DNA from 2 places in the Microbacterium sp. R86528 genome. Region 1 is predicted to be linked to the other one. Evidence: predicted binding sites of a transcription regulator. Region 1 holds the regulator's gene; the other holds the start of a gene.
The links. The regulator HrcA, encoded in region 1, represses chaperone genes, less so after heat shock. The targets are predictions, from matches to a motif close to TTNGCACTCGNNNNNNNCGAGTGCNAA.
Positions count from the first base shown of each region.

Region 2: groES (co-chaperone GroES) is a predicted target of HrcA. The motif match lies at 2,121-2,147, and genes of this name have one in related genera.

Region 1 is NZ_CP138996.1:480,673-487,918, forward strand. Features, by position in the region: gene SJY18_RS02395 (DUF1990 family protein) at 15-665, shown strand; gene hemW (radical SAM family heme chaperone HemW) at 676-1,893, shown strand; gene SJY18_RS02405 (carboxylesterase/lipase family protein) at 1,896-3,338, opposite strand; gene hrcA (heat-inducible transcriptional repressor HrcA) at 3,462-4,502, shown strand; gene dnaJ (molecular chaperone DnaJ) at 4,552-5,661, shown strand; gene SJY18_RS02420 (16S rRNA (uracil(1498)-N(3))-methyltransferase) at 5,668-6,402, shown strand; gene SJY18_RS02425 (HIT domain-containing protein) at 6,449-6,796, shown strand; gene SJY18_RS02430 (PhoH family protein) at 6,837-7,246, shown strand, end outside.
Region 2 is NZ_CP138996.1:1,360,323-1,367,568, forward strand. Features, by position in the region: gene rarD (EamA family transporter RarD) at 1-882, opposite strand, end outside; gene groES (co-chaperone GroES) at 1,743-2,039, opposite strand; gene SJY18_RS06500 (Hsp70 family protein) at 2,324-4,396, shown strand; gene SJY18_RS06505 (LuxR C-terminal-related transcriptional regulator) at 4,427-6,946, shown strand; gene SJY18_RS06510 (IniB N-terminal domain-containing protein) at 7,044-7,246, shown strand, end outside.

The DNA.
Region 1 (7,246 bases):
GTAGGCTATTCGACATGCGCCGCGGGAGTTTCAAAGACGACACAGTCGACTATGCGGCCGTGGGCGCTACCCAGGCGGCGGATCTCATGCACTTTCCGCCTGAACGCAGCATTCCTGCGGAGCAGTCGTGGCGCATTGGCAGTGGCGAGACACGTTTTCGGGGTGCGAGTGAGACGCTGCTGTCGTGGACCGCGCAACGTGGAGCCGGGCTGGCCCTCACAGATGTCCGTCCCGCGTCCGGCCCGATGTACTCCGGGGTGAGCTTCGACGCCGACGGCACTCCGATCGCTCCGAGTCGCGCAGAGGCAGACCTTCGCTACGACGCGGACGGCACCCCGTACGTCGCCCCCGGGACCACCGTCCGTGTTCACGGCCGAGTCAGCGGAATGCGCGCCGACGCCGAACTGCGGGTTATCTTCACGATCGACGAACCTCGACGGGTTGGCTTCGCGCTCGGCACCGTCGGCGAGTCGGTCGTCAGCGGCGAAGAATCCTTCATGATCGAGTGGTACGAGAACGATCAAGTGTGGTTCACCGTTCGCGCATTCGACGCGCCAACGTCGCTGTTGTATCGCATGGTGCCTGCGCTCACGCGGCGGCGTCGCCGAGAGCTCTTCACGCGCTATCTGCGAGCGATCTCGCCGCTCTACAACACTCCCGCGTGAGGGCTCGCTAGTGGGCTCGGCACTACCCGACGGCGAGCCAGTTCCTGAAGACGGCTCCCTGCCCCCTGACACACAGATAGATCTCGCGACCCCCTTCAGCGTCTATTTGCACGTTCCGTTTTGTAGAGTGCGCTGCGGCTACTGTGACTTCAACACCTACACCTCTGAAGAACTGCACGGCGCACGGCAGGATCAATACGCCGACACATTGCTGCGCGAAGTGGAGTTCTCGCGCAGTGTTCTCAGCCGCGCTGGCGGCATTCGTGCGGCATCCACTGTGTTCTTCGGTGGCGGAACCCCCACACTGCTACCACCCGGAGACCTTGCCCGCATGTTGAACGGCGTGCGGGACGCATTCGGGGTAGCACACGACGCCGAGATCACCGTCGAGGCAAACCCCGACACAGTGACCGATGCGGTGGCAGAGGAACTCGCCGCGGCGGGTGTCACTCGGCTATCGATCGGAATGCAGTCAGCAGTCCCGCGAGTGCTGACCGCGCTCGATAGAACACACAACCCCGCGAACGTCACAACAGCCGTTGCCGCGGCACGCCGCGCTAACTTGAACGTCAGCGTTGATCTCATCTACGGCGCACCGGGAGAAACCCTCGATGATTGGCGCGCCTCGGTCGACGCCGCACTCGATTTAGAACCCGATCACATCTCGGCGTACGCCTTGATCATCGAAGCCGGCACGAAGCTTGCTCGACAGATCAAGCGCGGCGAAGTGGTGGCACCCGACGATGACGTGCAAGCTGACATGTACGAATACGTCGACGCCCGCCTCAGCGCTGCCGGACTCGATTGGTACGAGGTGTCGAATTGGGCCCGCAATCTTTCGCAGCGATCGCGGCACAATCTCGCGTACTGGCAGGGCTCCGATTGGTGGGGTTTCGGCCCTGGCGCCCACAGCCACATCGCTGGCGTGCGTTTTTGGAACGTGAAGCATCCAGCCGCATACGCTCAGCGCCTTGAGCACCAGAATTCGCCAGCGGCAGGGCGAGAGATTCCCGACGCAAAGGCGCGCACTCTCGAGGCTGTGCTGCTTCGAAGTCGCATTCGCGAAGGACTGCCGATCGACGAGATCGAGAGTGCATCTCGCACGAATATCGCTTCACTGATTGCTGATGGGCTCATCGATGGCGCCTCGGCACTCGGCGGCACCGTCGTACTGACCTTGCGGGGACGGCTGCTGGCAGACGCGGTCGTTCGCCGGCTCACCGACTAGGCTTAGCGCACTTTCGGTGCGGGCAGCGAATCGAGGGCGTCGGCGCGGCGCAGGGCAACAGCCGTGGTAGCCGTGTCGTACAGCTGGGTCGTGCGTTGTGCGCCATAGGCAGGCCACCCGGGATCACCTGTGCGAATGAAACGCACCCAGTCCGCGTGCATTTGGTCGGCAAGCGCCTGCGGTGCAAGCCTGCCCGCCATGCGCACCGAATCTGCGGCATTCAGCTGATCGAAGACAAAGCCAATCTCGATCGCGTGGGCCGCTTTGAGCTCTCGCACCGGGCTCTGCCACGCAAACTCATAGACGAAAGAGTTCGCCCGGCGCTTTTCGGCAACGGAGACAGCGGCCTTGCGCAGAAGCACGTCGGTGGCAATCTGCCCAAAGAGCTCTCCGGTAGACGCGTGCGGCCATGCCGCCCGATACAGCTTGACTGCTCGTGACGAAATGCCCAGCGCCAGGCGACCGAGCTGGAACTTCAGGGTTGTGATGGCAGCGAGCGCTGCCGGCGGAAACCACAATCGATACTCGTCGGTGTTTGTGCCGATCAGCAAGGGAACCTCGACGTTCACCAGCGCCTCATGGGGTGACAGCGGCAAGGTATCAGCGTCAATGGCCAGCGCGAAACCAGGTGCCCCGCCCAGTGGGGAGCCGCCCGCGGACTGCTGCCTTCTCTCTTCGAGAAGAATCCTCGGCGTGATCTGCGCGAACGCATCTCGGGTCGCGGGAAGACCCAGCCGCTTGGCCAACGCTCGGGTCACGCGGCCGGCGCGCGCCATTGAATCGGCCACCAGCGGGGCGCTTTCGATCGCTGCGCCTGCAACCAACTTGACGGTGTCAGGGCGCGAGAGCAATGCCGCTACGATCGCGCCGCCAGCGGACTCTCCCACAATCGTGATGCGGTTCGGGTCTCCGCCGAAGTGCGTGATCTCGTCGTGAACCCAACGCAACCCGGCGGCGGCGTCTGCGAGTCCGAGATTGCATGGGGCGCCCTCGAGCACTGAGAACCCTTCAGAGCCGACCCGGTAGGCAATTGAGACGAACACGACACCATCGCGTGCGAAAGCTGAGCCGTCATACGCGCTCAGCGCGGGCGTTCCTCTTTCAAGAGCCCCGCCGTGAAACCACACCATCACTGGCAAGGAGTGCGCCTCGACGGGCGTCCACACGTTCGCCGTCAGAATGTCGTCGCCCGCAATCTCGACAGACGAGAGCAATTCGCCGAGAGCGCCGGGATACGGTGACTGCGGCGCAGTCGCACCGAATTGGGTCGCATCCCGCTCTCCCTCCCACGGGGGAACCGGCTCGGGCAGCCGAAACCGGCGCTCGTCGAAAGGCGGCAGAGCGTACGGAATACCGAGAAAGCGACGAATGCCCTCGGATTCGGTTCCACGCACGTTTCCGGCGGTCAGGTGGAGCTTCGGCGTTGAACTCTGCGGATCACTCATCGCAGTCAGCGTAGGTGCGCACGAGGAAAAATGCCACACGCACGGGCTACGCTGACGCGTCAGGCGTCGAGCCGGTCTAGAATTGGCACTCACGGTTGAGGAGTGCCAGCGGGGAGGAACGTCATGGTCAGCGAACGTGGGCTCGAAGTGCTACGCGCCATCGTCCAGGACTACGTCGACACGCGCGAGCCGGTCGGGAGCAAGACGATCGTCGACCGTCATGCGTTCGGCGTCTCAGCGGCCACGATTCGCAACGATATGGCTCTCCTCGAAGATGAGGAGCTCATCGTCGCCCCTCACACCTCGTCGGGACGCATCCCGACTGACAAGGGATACCGCGTGTTCGTGGATCACCTTGCTGAGGTTCGCCCGCTTACTCCCGCCCAGCGCACCGCGATCTCTTCGTTTCTTGAGGGCCCGGTAGACCTCGATGACGCACTCAGCCGCACCGTGCGCGCCCTGACACAGCTCACCGGCCAAGTAGCGATCGTGCAGTACCCCTCGTTCGAGCGAGCGAATGTGTCTCACGTCGAACTTGTGCAATTGGGCAGTGGTCGGATGCTCGTGATCGTCGTTACCGACACAGGCCGCGTATCGCAACGGGTCAGCAATGTTCAAGACGAGTTCGATGAAACGGACCTTGGCCGCATGCGCGCTGAACTCAGCACGCTGCTGGTCGGTCGATCTGTGCGTGACGGCCTCCATCGCATCGAAACCCACCTGGCGCTGCACGACGATCCCACCAAGCCATGGGATGCCGCCACCCGCGTGCTCGCGCGTGCCGTAGCGGAAGACCTCGAAGAATTCCGGCAAGATCGCCTGGTGCTGGCAGGCAGCGCGAACCTCGCAAAACGAGAGTCGGACTTTCGTGGCAGCATCTATCCGCTCTTGGAAGCAATCGAACAGCAGGTGACTTTGGTTCGCTTGATGGGGGAGATGGTGGCCGATGAGCACGGGCTCGCCGCCAGCATCGGTCGTGAGAACGAAGCATTCGGACTCGCCGAAGCATCCGTTGTGACAAGCGACTATGACGCGACCGGCGCGGGAGCGCGTGTCGGATTGCTCGGACCCACGCGAATGGACTATCCCACAAACCTTGCGGCGGTGAGAGCGGTAGCCCGCTACCTCACGCGCATGCTCGAAGAAGACGACACGAGCCGCTGAAGCGCGCTCGCAATACGATCCCGCGCTCGTGCGCGGCAGGAAGGCGAAAGTGGCTGACCACTATGAAGTCCTCGGGGTTTCCCGAGAAGCATCCCTCGATGAGATCAAGAAGGCATATCGCCGACTTGCCCGGGAACTGCACCCTGATGTCAATCCGGGCGAAGACGCGTCAGAGCGCTTCAAGCTTGTGACGCACGCTTACGACGTGCTGAGCAACGATGAGCAGCGTGCCCGCTACGACATGGGTGGTGATAACGCAGGCTTTGGCGGCGCAGGAGGATTCGGCGGCTTCAACGACATCTTCGAGACGTTCTTCGGCGGCGCAGGTGGTTCGCGGGGCGGTCGCCCGCGCTCAAGACGCGAGCGTGGTCAAGATGCACTGGTGCGGGTGACTCTCGATCTTGCTGACGTGGTCTTCGGTGTTCACCGAGACATCGAAGTCGATACCGCAGTGCTGTGCGAGACGTGCGAGGGCTCCTGCTGCCAGCCCGGTACGTCTCCGGTGACATGTGACATCTGCCACGGAGCGGGTCACGTGCAGCGTCAGGTGCGAAGCCTGCTGGGAAACGTGGTCACCAACCAGCCGTGCAACGTGTGTTCTGGATACGGCACCACGATCCCTTATCCGTGCGCTACGTGTCAGGGTCAAGGTCGAGTGCGCTCGCGTCGCACGGTGTCTCTCGACATCCCTGCTGGCGTCGAGAACGGTCTGCGACTGCAGTTGCCGGGCTCGGGCGAAGTGGGTCCAGCCGGTGGGCCCAATGGTGATCTGTACCTGGAGATCACCGTGAACAACGACGACGTGTTCTCACGCGACGGCGATGATCTGCTCGCGACATTGGAGGTGTCAATGAGCGACGCGATTTTGGGCACCAACACCACCATCGACTCTCTCGACGGCTCCGTAGACCTTGAGATCCGTCCCGGCGTGCAGTCCGGAGACGTGCTCACGATCAAGGGCCGTGGAATCACTCCCTTGCGCGGGTCCAACCGCGGTGACCTTCGAGTCGGCGTGCATGTGGTGACGCCAACGCGCATCGGCTCGAAAGAGCGCGCCCTCATCGAAGACTTCGCCAAGCGCACCCGCGCGCCAAGCCCCAAGCTCTCGGAGTTCCACCAGGGAGTCTTCTCTAAGCTCCGCGACCGCTTCCGAGGATGATCTGACGTGGCGTTGCACTTCTTGGTTGATGATCCGCTGTCGGCTGGAGTGGGCGAAACTGTCACGCTCACCGGACCGGAGGCCCATCACGCTGCTGCGGTGCGGCGCGTTCGCGCGGGCGAAGAAGTGACCGTCGGCGATGGTCGGGGCGGCTGGCTTCGCGGCACCGTGATGTCGGTCGCGCCCAAAGAGGTGTGCATCGCGGTCGAGGAACGCCAGCAGTTTGCAGAACCCCACCCTCGCGTGATCCTTGTGCAGGCGCTTGCCAAAGGCGACCGAGACGAACTCGCGGTGCAGGCAGCCACTGAACTCGGCGTCGACGCGATCGTGCCGTGGCAGTCAGCTCGCAGCGTATCTCGATGGGACGCGGCAAAGAAGGCGAAGGGGCGAGCTCGCTGGGCGAGCATCGTGCGCGAGGCAGCCAAGCAGGCCCATCGCGCTTGGGTGCCCGAGGTTTCTGATGTTGTGACGACTGCTGCGCTGGTTGCCCGTGCTCAGTCTTCGCGAGTCGTTCTGCTCGAGCCCACTGCTACACAGCGACTCTCGACGTTCGAGGTGAAGGACGATCCTCGCGATCTGCTGCTGGTGGTCGGGCCGGAAGGCGGCATCAGTCCCGACGAGATCACCGCGCTGATAGGCGCTGGCGCCGACCTCGTTCGACTGGGCGAGACTGTGCTGCGCACCTCAACCGCGGGCCCGGCGGCGCTCGCGGTGCTGAGCGCGCGGCTCGATCGCTGGTGAGAAGCGTTTCTCTTCCGATGGTCCCACCCGCCGGTAGACTGCAGTGATGAGCGAACCCACGATTTTCACACGCATCTTCCGGGGTGAGATTCCGTCGGAGATCCTCGCAGAGACCGACAACGTGTTTGCGATTCGCGATATCGCCCCTCAGGCACCGGTCCATCTGCTCGTGATCCCCAAGACACAGCAGTACCGTGATGTCGCCGAGCTCGCAGCTGGAGATCCCGCGTTGCTGGCTGAAATGGTGGCGCTGGCCAAAGAGCTAGCCGCTACGCACGCGAACGGCGAGTTTCGGCTGGTATTCAACTCCGGCGAAACCGCTGGCCAAACTGTCTTCCACGTTCATGCGCATGTGCTCTGCGGTGAACTGACCGAAACGAGCGTCGGTGCCTGACGAACCAACAATCGACCGAGTATTTGCCGATGGCGTGGCCATGGTGCAGCTACTCGGACCTCAGGATCGCCTGCTGCGCGTCGTCGAGAAGGAACACCCTGAGGTCGACGTGCATGTGCGCGGCAATGAGATCACACTTTCGGGTTCCCGCGAAGCTGTTCAGGCCGCGCGAAGGCTGGTCGATGAACTGCTGGCAATGACCCAATCTGGTCACGACCTCGTTCCCAACGATGTCGCTTCTTCCGAGCGCATGCTTCGCACGGACGGTGGCCCACGGCCGTCCGAGGTTATGGGTGAGGCAATCGTTTCGTCGCGCGGGCGCATCATCCGCCCAAAGACGATTGGCCAGAAGGAGTATGTCGACGCGATCGAAGAGAACACCATCGTCTTCGGGATCGGGCCAGCAGGAACTGGGAAGACCTACCTCGCCATGGCCAAGGCGGTGCAGGC
Region 2 (7,246 bases), 880 kb from region 1:
AGCGAATGAGTCAATGGTGAGCAGCGTGAGGGCGAGCCACACCAGGCCGAACCCGATCCATCTCTCGAGCGGCATGGGCTCGCCCAGCAGCAGCCATCCGGTCAAGAACTGCATGATCGGTGTGATGAACTGAAGCAGCCCGATCACTGAGAGCGGCACCCGACGTGTGGCGCTGGCGAAGAGCAGCAGCGGTACTGCGGTGACGACGCCGGCGAGGCTCAGCAGCGCGGCGTGCTCCCAGCCGTATGCCCCCATCGTCCAACCGCCGGTTGCCGCGACGACGGCGAGCATGACGATGGCAACGGGCATCAGCCACATCGTCTCGAGCGTGAGGCCACTGACAGCATCCACTGAGGGGCCGATCTTCTTCTTGACGAAGCCATAGCAGCCGAACGACACCGTGAGCAGCAACGCGATCCACGGCACGGTGCCATAGCCGACGACAATCACAACGACGGCGAGGGCGACGATGCCGATGGCTATCCATTGTGTGATGCGCAGCCTCTCGTGCAGCACCAGCACACCGAGCAGTACGGTGAAGATCGGGTTGATGAAGTAGCCGAGGCTCGTCTCGATCACGTGGTTGGTCAAGGCTCCGATGATGAACACCTGCCAGTTGACGAAGATGAGCACACCGGCGAGCGCGGTCAAAGCCATGAGCCGCGGTTGCCGCATGATTGCCCACAGCATCGACCATCGGCGAGTGACCGCGATCAGCAAGGCGCAGAAGGCGAGCGACAGTGCGACCCGCCACGCGACGAGTTCAAACGGCCCCGTCGGAACGAGCAGCAGAAAGTAGAGCGGCAGCAGCCCCCACAGCAGGTAGGCCGAGACGCCGTACAGCCCGCCGAGGCTGCGTTCGCGGGCGGGATCAGGTGTCACTGGGTCAGCCTATGCGCCGTTGCTGCTCCGCCGGGCCCAATGCCGCTTCACCCCCGGCCGGATGGCCCGCCGCCGCACAAAACGGCCGGGGGTTTGCCCGAACCTAGGCGATTGGATGCCGCAACACGGCGCGTCGCCAGAACCCCCGGCCGTTCCACCACCACGGGACGTGCCCCTACCGCTTCGCCACCCCGACCTGTCGCTACCCCCGCTGTTTCGCTAGCCGGGGCGTGTCTCAGCCCCGGTCGTTTCGCTGCCCGGTCATGTCCTCACCCCGGCCGCTCCGCCACCCGGGACGTTTCGATGGCAGCGGCTTCGCCTGCCCCTCGCGTTTGCTTCGCCGCCCCGCCGCCGCACAAGACGGCCGGGGGTTTGCCCGAATCCAGACAATTGGATACCGCAACGCGGCGCGTCGGCAAAACCCCCGGCCGTTTCGCCAGCCCGGTCGCTTCGCCAGCCCGCCCGCTTGCTACCCCGAACCTGTCGCTACCCCCGCCGTTTCGTTAGCCCGGACGTGTCTCACCCCGGCCGTTTCGCCGGCCCGTCGCGTGTGCCGGCCCCTCGCGTTCGCCGGCCGCCCCGCCGCCGCACAAACCGGCCGGGGGTTTACCCGAATCCGGGCAATTGGATGCCGCAGCGCGGCGCGTCGGCAAAACCCCCGGCCGTTTCGCCACCCCGCCCGCTCCGCTACCCCGGCCACTCCGCTACCCCGGCCGCTCCGCCACCCCTGCCGCTTCGCCACCCCGGCCGCTTCGCCACCCCGGCCGCCCGGCGCGTTGTGGCGAGTATCCCCGCACCACGCGCACGCAAAAGGGCCGGATGCCGAAGCATCCGACCCTCTGATCTCGCGAGGCGAGAAGTTAGCGAACGACGACTGCGAGAACGTCGCGAGCCGACAGAACGATGAACTCGTCTCCGCCGAACTTGACCTCGGTGCCACCGTACTTGCTGTAGATGACACGGTCACCAACGGCTACGTCCATCGGGACGCGGTTGCCGTTGTCGTCGATGCGGCCCGGGCCCACTGCCATGACCTCGCCCTCCTGGGGCTTCTCCTTGGCGGTGTCGGGGATGACCAGACCGCTGGAAGTGGTCTGCTCGGCCTCGACCTGCTTGATGACGATGCGGTCTTCGAGCGGCTTAATGGAAACCGACACGGTCTACCTCTTCTTTCCTTGAGACTAAAGAGTCGTTAGCACCCACACACTGAGAGTGCTAACGGTAAGTCTAGGGAACCGTTGGCACTCTTGCAACGCGAGTGCCAACTCTTGGCCCCTCTCTTTCGACTCCCCCACCGACATCAATGTCTTGCGAGATGTATCAGTGGGCGAATATCACACTCCTACCGTGCAGAAGCTCGACCACCCTGGTCAAGCGCACAACGAAGTGGTAGAAAAGGCGTTGGGGGGAGTCCCACGTCCGATCTCTGGGGGAGAGGACCATGAGCACCAAAGGTTATCTACTCGGCGTTGATGTAGGTACCAGCAGGACAGCAGCTTCGATTGCGCCCGTTTGCAAGGGTGATCAAGAAGTTCGCACGAGATCATTTCCGCTCGGCCGCAATTCTGACAGCGCGCCCAGTGCGATCTTTGTCACTGATAGTGAGTTGCTCTTTGGCGAAGCCGCCGAACGACGCGGCCTGGTGCAGCCAGAACGGCTGATCCGCGAGTTCAAACGGCGCATCGGCGACGATGTGCCGATCGTCGCCGGTGGCGAGCGATTCGCTCCCGAAGATCTCTACGCCCGCACGGTCGCATGGGTCGTTGACGCTGTGGCCGAACGAGAAGGAAGCCACCCCACCGCGATCTGTGTGACAGTGCCGGCGACGTGGGGAGAATACCGCTCGGAGCTCGTGGCGACCGCTCTGGGTCGCGAGATCACCGCCGACATTCTGCTCATCAGCGAGCCCGAAGCGGCGGCTCATCACTATGAGTCGACCTCTCCCCTCGACACGGGCCGTGCGATCGCCGTCTACGACCTCGGCGGCGGAACATTCGACCTTGCGATCTTGCGCAAGGAACCAAGCGGCAAAGTTCGCCTGGTGGGCGAGCCCGGCGGCATCTCAGATTTCGGCGGCGCCGACTTTGACGACCTTGTGTTGCGCCATGTGATTGCGGCGGCGGCTTTGTCGAGTGCTGAGCTCTCAAGCAACGCCGATGCCCGTATCGCGCTAGCGGCGTTGCGCCGAGAGTGCATTGAGGCGAAAGAAGCACTCTCGTTCGACTCTGAAGCCGTCGTGCCAGTGCTCGTCGGGCAGTCCCCGTCGACCGTGCGCATCACCCGCGCCGAGTTCGAAGACATGATCGACGCGGGAATCTCTCGCACCGCCGACACTCTTGCGAATGCGCTTGAAACCGCACAGCTCGCAGCCGACGACCTTGACGCGGTTCTGCTGACGGGCGGCTCTTCGCGCATTCCACGCATCGCACAAATGCTCTCTGAGCAGTTCGACCGACCCATCGCCATCGACACCGACCCGAAAGCAATCGTCGCTCTGGGCGCTGCCCGCGCATTGGCAGAGCACCGCTCGCTCGCCGAGATCTCGGCAGAGGCAGCGCTGATCTCGTCGGGCGCGATGGTATCAACCGGAATGGATGCTGCGCCGGCCGGCGCGAGCGAATCCGCCACCGCGGAGCCCGCTGTCGCAGAGCCCGCCGGGTACGGCTGGCTCAGGCGGCTTCCTGCCACAGTGAGTATTGCCGCGGGTTCGCTGTTGCTTGCGAGCTCGATGGTCGTGGTGAGCGCGACCGGCCTCGGCAGCGCGGATCTGGCAGATAGAAACACATCGACCGAGTCGCTGCCACAGTGGCTCGGCCTGCAGCTCGCCAGCAGTGCCGGTGCGGCGTCGCTCGAGGGCGACGATGCGAGTGACACCGACAGCGAAGGCAGCGAAGACAGCGCCGAGGCGAAATCAGACACCAGCGCCGATTCACCAGCGCGGCCGCCGCGAGCCCGCACTCCGCAGTCGAACGACGCGCCGGTCACCAGCACGACGCCGACGTCGCGCGTGACGCCGCGCACCACGAACTCCAGCGCTCAGATTCCAGAACTTCAACCCACGGCCCCCGCGAAGTCCAGTTCTCCCAAGTCGTCGCCCTCGTCTCCCTCCCCCACGGGGGCGGCGTCTTCGGGTTCGAGCACTTCGCCATCGTCATCCTCGTCGTCTTCGTCGCCGTCGACATCGTCTCCGTCAACCTCGTCACCCGCGACGCCGTCGCAACCGACTGCCGCCCCGGCTCCCCAACCGACCACGGCGCCCGCACCGCCGACTCCGTCACCGACCACGGCGCCATCACCAACCACACCCGCACCGGAACCCGCTCCAGAACCGACGTCAGCACCCGACCCGGTGCCCGCTCCGTCGCCTACGTCGGCACCGACCACCCCCGCACCGGCACCCAGCCCCGATCCGGAACCTGCTCCGACCCCCGAACCTGAGCCAGATCCCACGCCGTCGGCCACACCGACCGCCGCCGCACCAGAGTCAACCCCCGCTCCCACCGGCGGTGAGTGACGTGCGCGCCATCACCTGCGAGGTTCTGCGATGAGCACCATCGCACCGGCGGCACCGACGGCGGTGCTTTCGACGAGTTTGCGGTTTGCCTCCGTCGAACGAGCGATCGTGGCTCTGACCGCCGTCGACGAAGAGACGGCAGTGCGCGGCGTGCTCTCGGGCAACGCCGGGTCTGGCAAGTCTGTCGCGTTGCGGCGCGTGCGTTCACTTCTCGCAGCGCGGGGGCGATCAAGCATGCGGCTGCGCGCCGACACGAACATTGGCACGATCCCCCCAGCTGACGTTCTTCTCGTCGACGATGCACATCTGCTCGGCGACGAGGTGTTGCGTGAGCTGGTTGCGCGCGCCGAAGATCCTGATTCTGCACTCGTTGTCGCTGCCCGTTCGTGGCCCGCATCGGCAGAGCTCACCGAGCTGGTTCGCAGCCTCGAGCACTCCGGGCAAACAGTGTTGCTGTCTGACGCCATGCCTGGCGATGTGCGTGCAAGCCTCGCTGGCACCGCGAGGTGCGAAGACCGTGTCATTCACGACACCGGCGCAATAGCGTGGCTTGCGCACGCCTGCATAACCGCACACGAGAGTGTCGCGTGTCGCGGCGGCGAAGACCACGACGAAATCGACCGCGCGATCGAGCTTCGAATTTCCCACATGCTCGACCTGGTCAGCCCAGAGCTCAGCCGACTGATTGAAGACCTGGCCGTCGGAGGTGCCGCTGAGGTGCCGCCCGAACTGATCGCTTATGGCTGCGCCGAAGGCTTGCTGCTTCGCAACGGACTGCTCGCCCCTTTGGTGGCCGCGGCGGCGCGGCGGCGCATGCCAGCACATCGGCTCGTCGAGCTGGTGCGAACTGGCGCGATCGACTACGTACCCGATCCCGGTCTCGCCGTCGGCTTCGAGGGCGTGCGTGACGCTGAACTCGCGAAAGCGCTTGCTTCCCGCGCGCTCGGCACCATCTCTAGCGACCCCGATCTTGCCGCCGCGCTGTACGACCGCGCGCTTGCCTGCGGCGCCGACGATGCCGAAACACTGCCGGGCAGGGTCTACGCGGCGTGGGCGGCTGGCCGGCTCGATGACGTCGGCACGCTGCTCGATGGTCGCGAGTTCCCCTCTGACTGCCCGCAACGCCAGCTCGTTGCTGATGTCGCCGCGTCATCGTGGGTGGAACGCGGAATGATGCCGCTCGCCGATCAGACCTACCGCGCGTTCGCGCTCACCGACGAGATCAGCCGCACCCATGCGTTTCTCGCAGCCGCCGGCAGCGGACGCCTCTCAGCGCAGCCGCACCGCACTGAAACCAGCACCGACACCACCACCAACACCAACACCAACGCGCAGCCTGAGTCTGCCGCCGCGCCATCCACAATCGCCATCACGATGAACCTGCTCGAGCGTGGGTTGCGCTCGACGCTCACCAATGACGCTCCCACGACGGCGCTGACCGAGCTGCCGCGAGCCTCAGAGCTGTACACCGCCTCGCGCACTTCGACACCGATACCCGAGTTGCCCGCCGTTATCGCTGCGATCACCGCAATCGGCGTCGGCGACCTGACGGCTGCGCACTCGGTCGTGCACGATGCAATCCGTGACCAGCAGGGCGGCCCTCGCCAACAGCCGCACTTGTACCTGTGGTGCGCCTGGGTCTCGTTGCAGCGCGAACGACCCGCAGACGCCCGCGAGGCATTGGCTCGCGCGACCGCCAATGACCACACGCTGTCGCCACGAGACGACGCGCTTGCCGCGGCGATAACCGTCGGCTTGGCGCGCCGCCACGAAGACTCTGCGGGGCTTGCGAGCGCGTGGCAATCGGTGAAGGCGCGTCTGCAGCGCACTGAACCAGACCTGTACACCCTCTTGCCGTTGGGCGAGCTCATCATCTCGGCGGCACGCGTCGGCGATATCGCCTGGGCGCAGCGCGCCTTCGACAACGGCCTGCGCATTGTTGCCGATCTCGGTGATCCGCCACTGTGGAGCGCGCCGTTGCACTGGGCCGGAATCCAGCGCGGCATCCTGCTGAATCGGCCTGCCGATCTGGCTCCTCACGCGAAAGCGCTGGTGACTGCCGCCGCCCATAACCGTCTGGCCGCCATGATGGCGCAAGCGGGTCGAGTGTGGACGGCGGTGCTCTCAGGGCATGTCGACCCTGAAGCAGTCGAGGTAGCCGCTCACGGTCTGGCGTCGGTAGGTCTCGCGTGGGACGGCGCCCGTCTCGCGGGCCATGGCGCGGGGCGATCCGACGACCGAAAGGTCATCGCGCGCCTGCTCGCGTGTGCACGTGAGCTGCATCCGCGAGAAACGCCGCGTGCTGAATCGCCAGCACCCGCGAGTTCCGCCGCAGACGTCTCGACCGATGAAGTGCTCAGCGAACGCGAACGCGAAGTCGCGGAGCTGGTCATCCAGGGCAAGACCTATGCCGAGATCGGTGAGGCGATCTTCATCTCACCTCGCACCGCAGAACACCACATCGCACACATCCGTCGACGCGTGAATGCCACGTCTCGCTCCGAGCTGCTGTCGAAGCTGCGGATCATTCTTGAGGATGGTGCCGCATGACCCCTTACTCACCCCCTATTGGTATCGGAGATTTCCCCGATGCCGGCAGGGTCCTACCTGCTTACCCTGATAACACCGCACGTGGAGGAGTCGACGAATGAGTACACCGCTAGCCACAGTCGCCAACGCGATTATCGACTTCATATTGAGCCTGCTGCGCGACCCTGATGCCCTGGCACAGTTCGAGCAAGACCCCGAGGGCACTCTCGCCAGCAACGGCCTTGACTGCGTCGATGTCAGCGCAATTCGCGCGGCCGCCCCCGTCGTCTACGACCGCCCCGAGGTGGCCGTCAAGCCGAT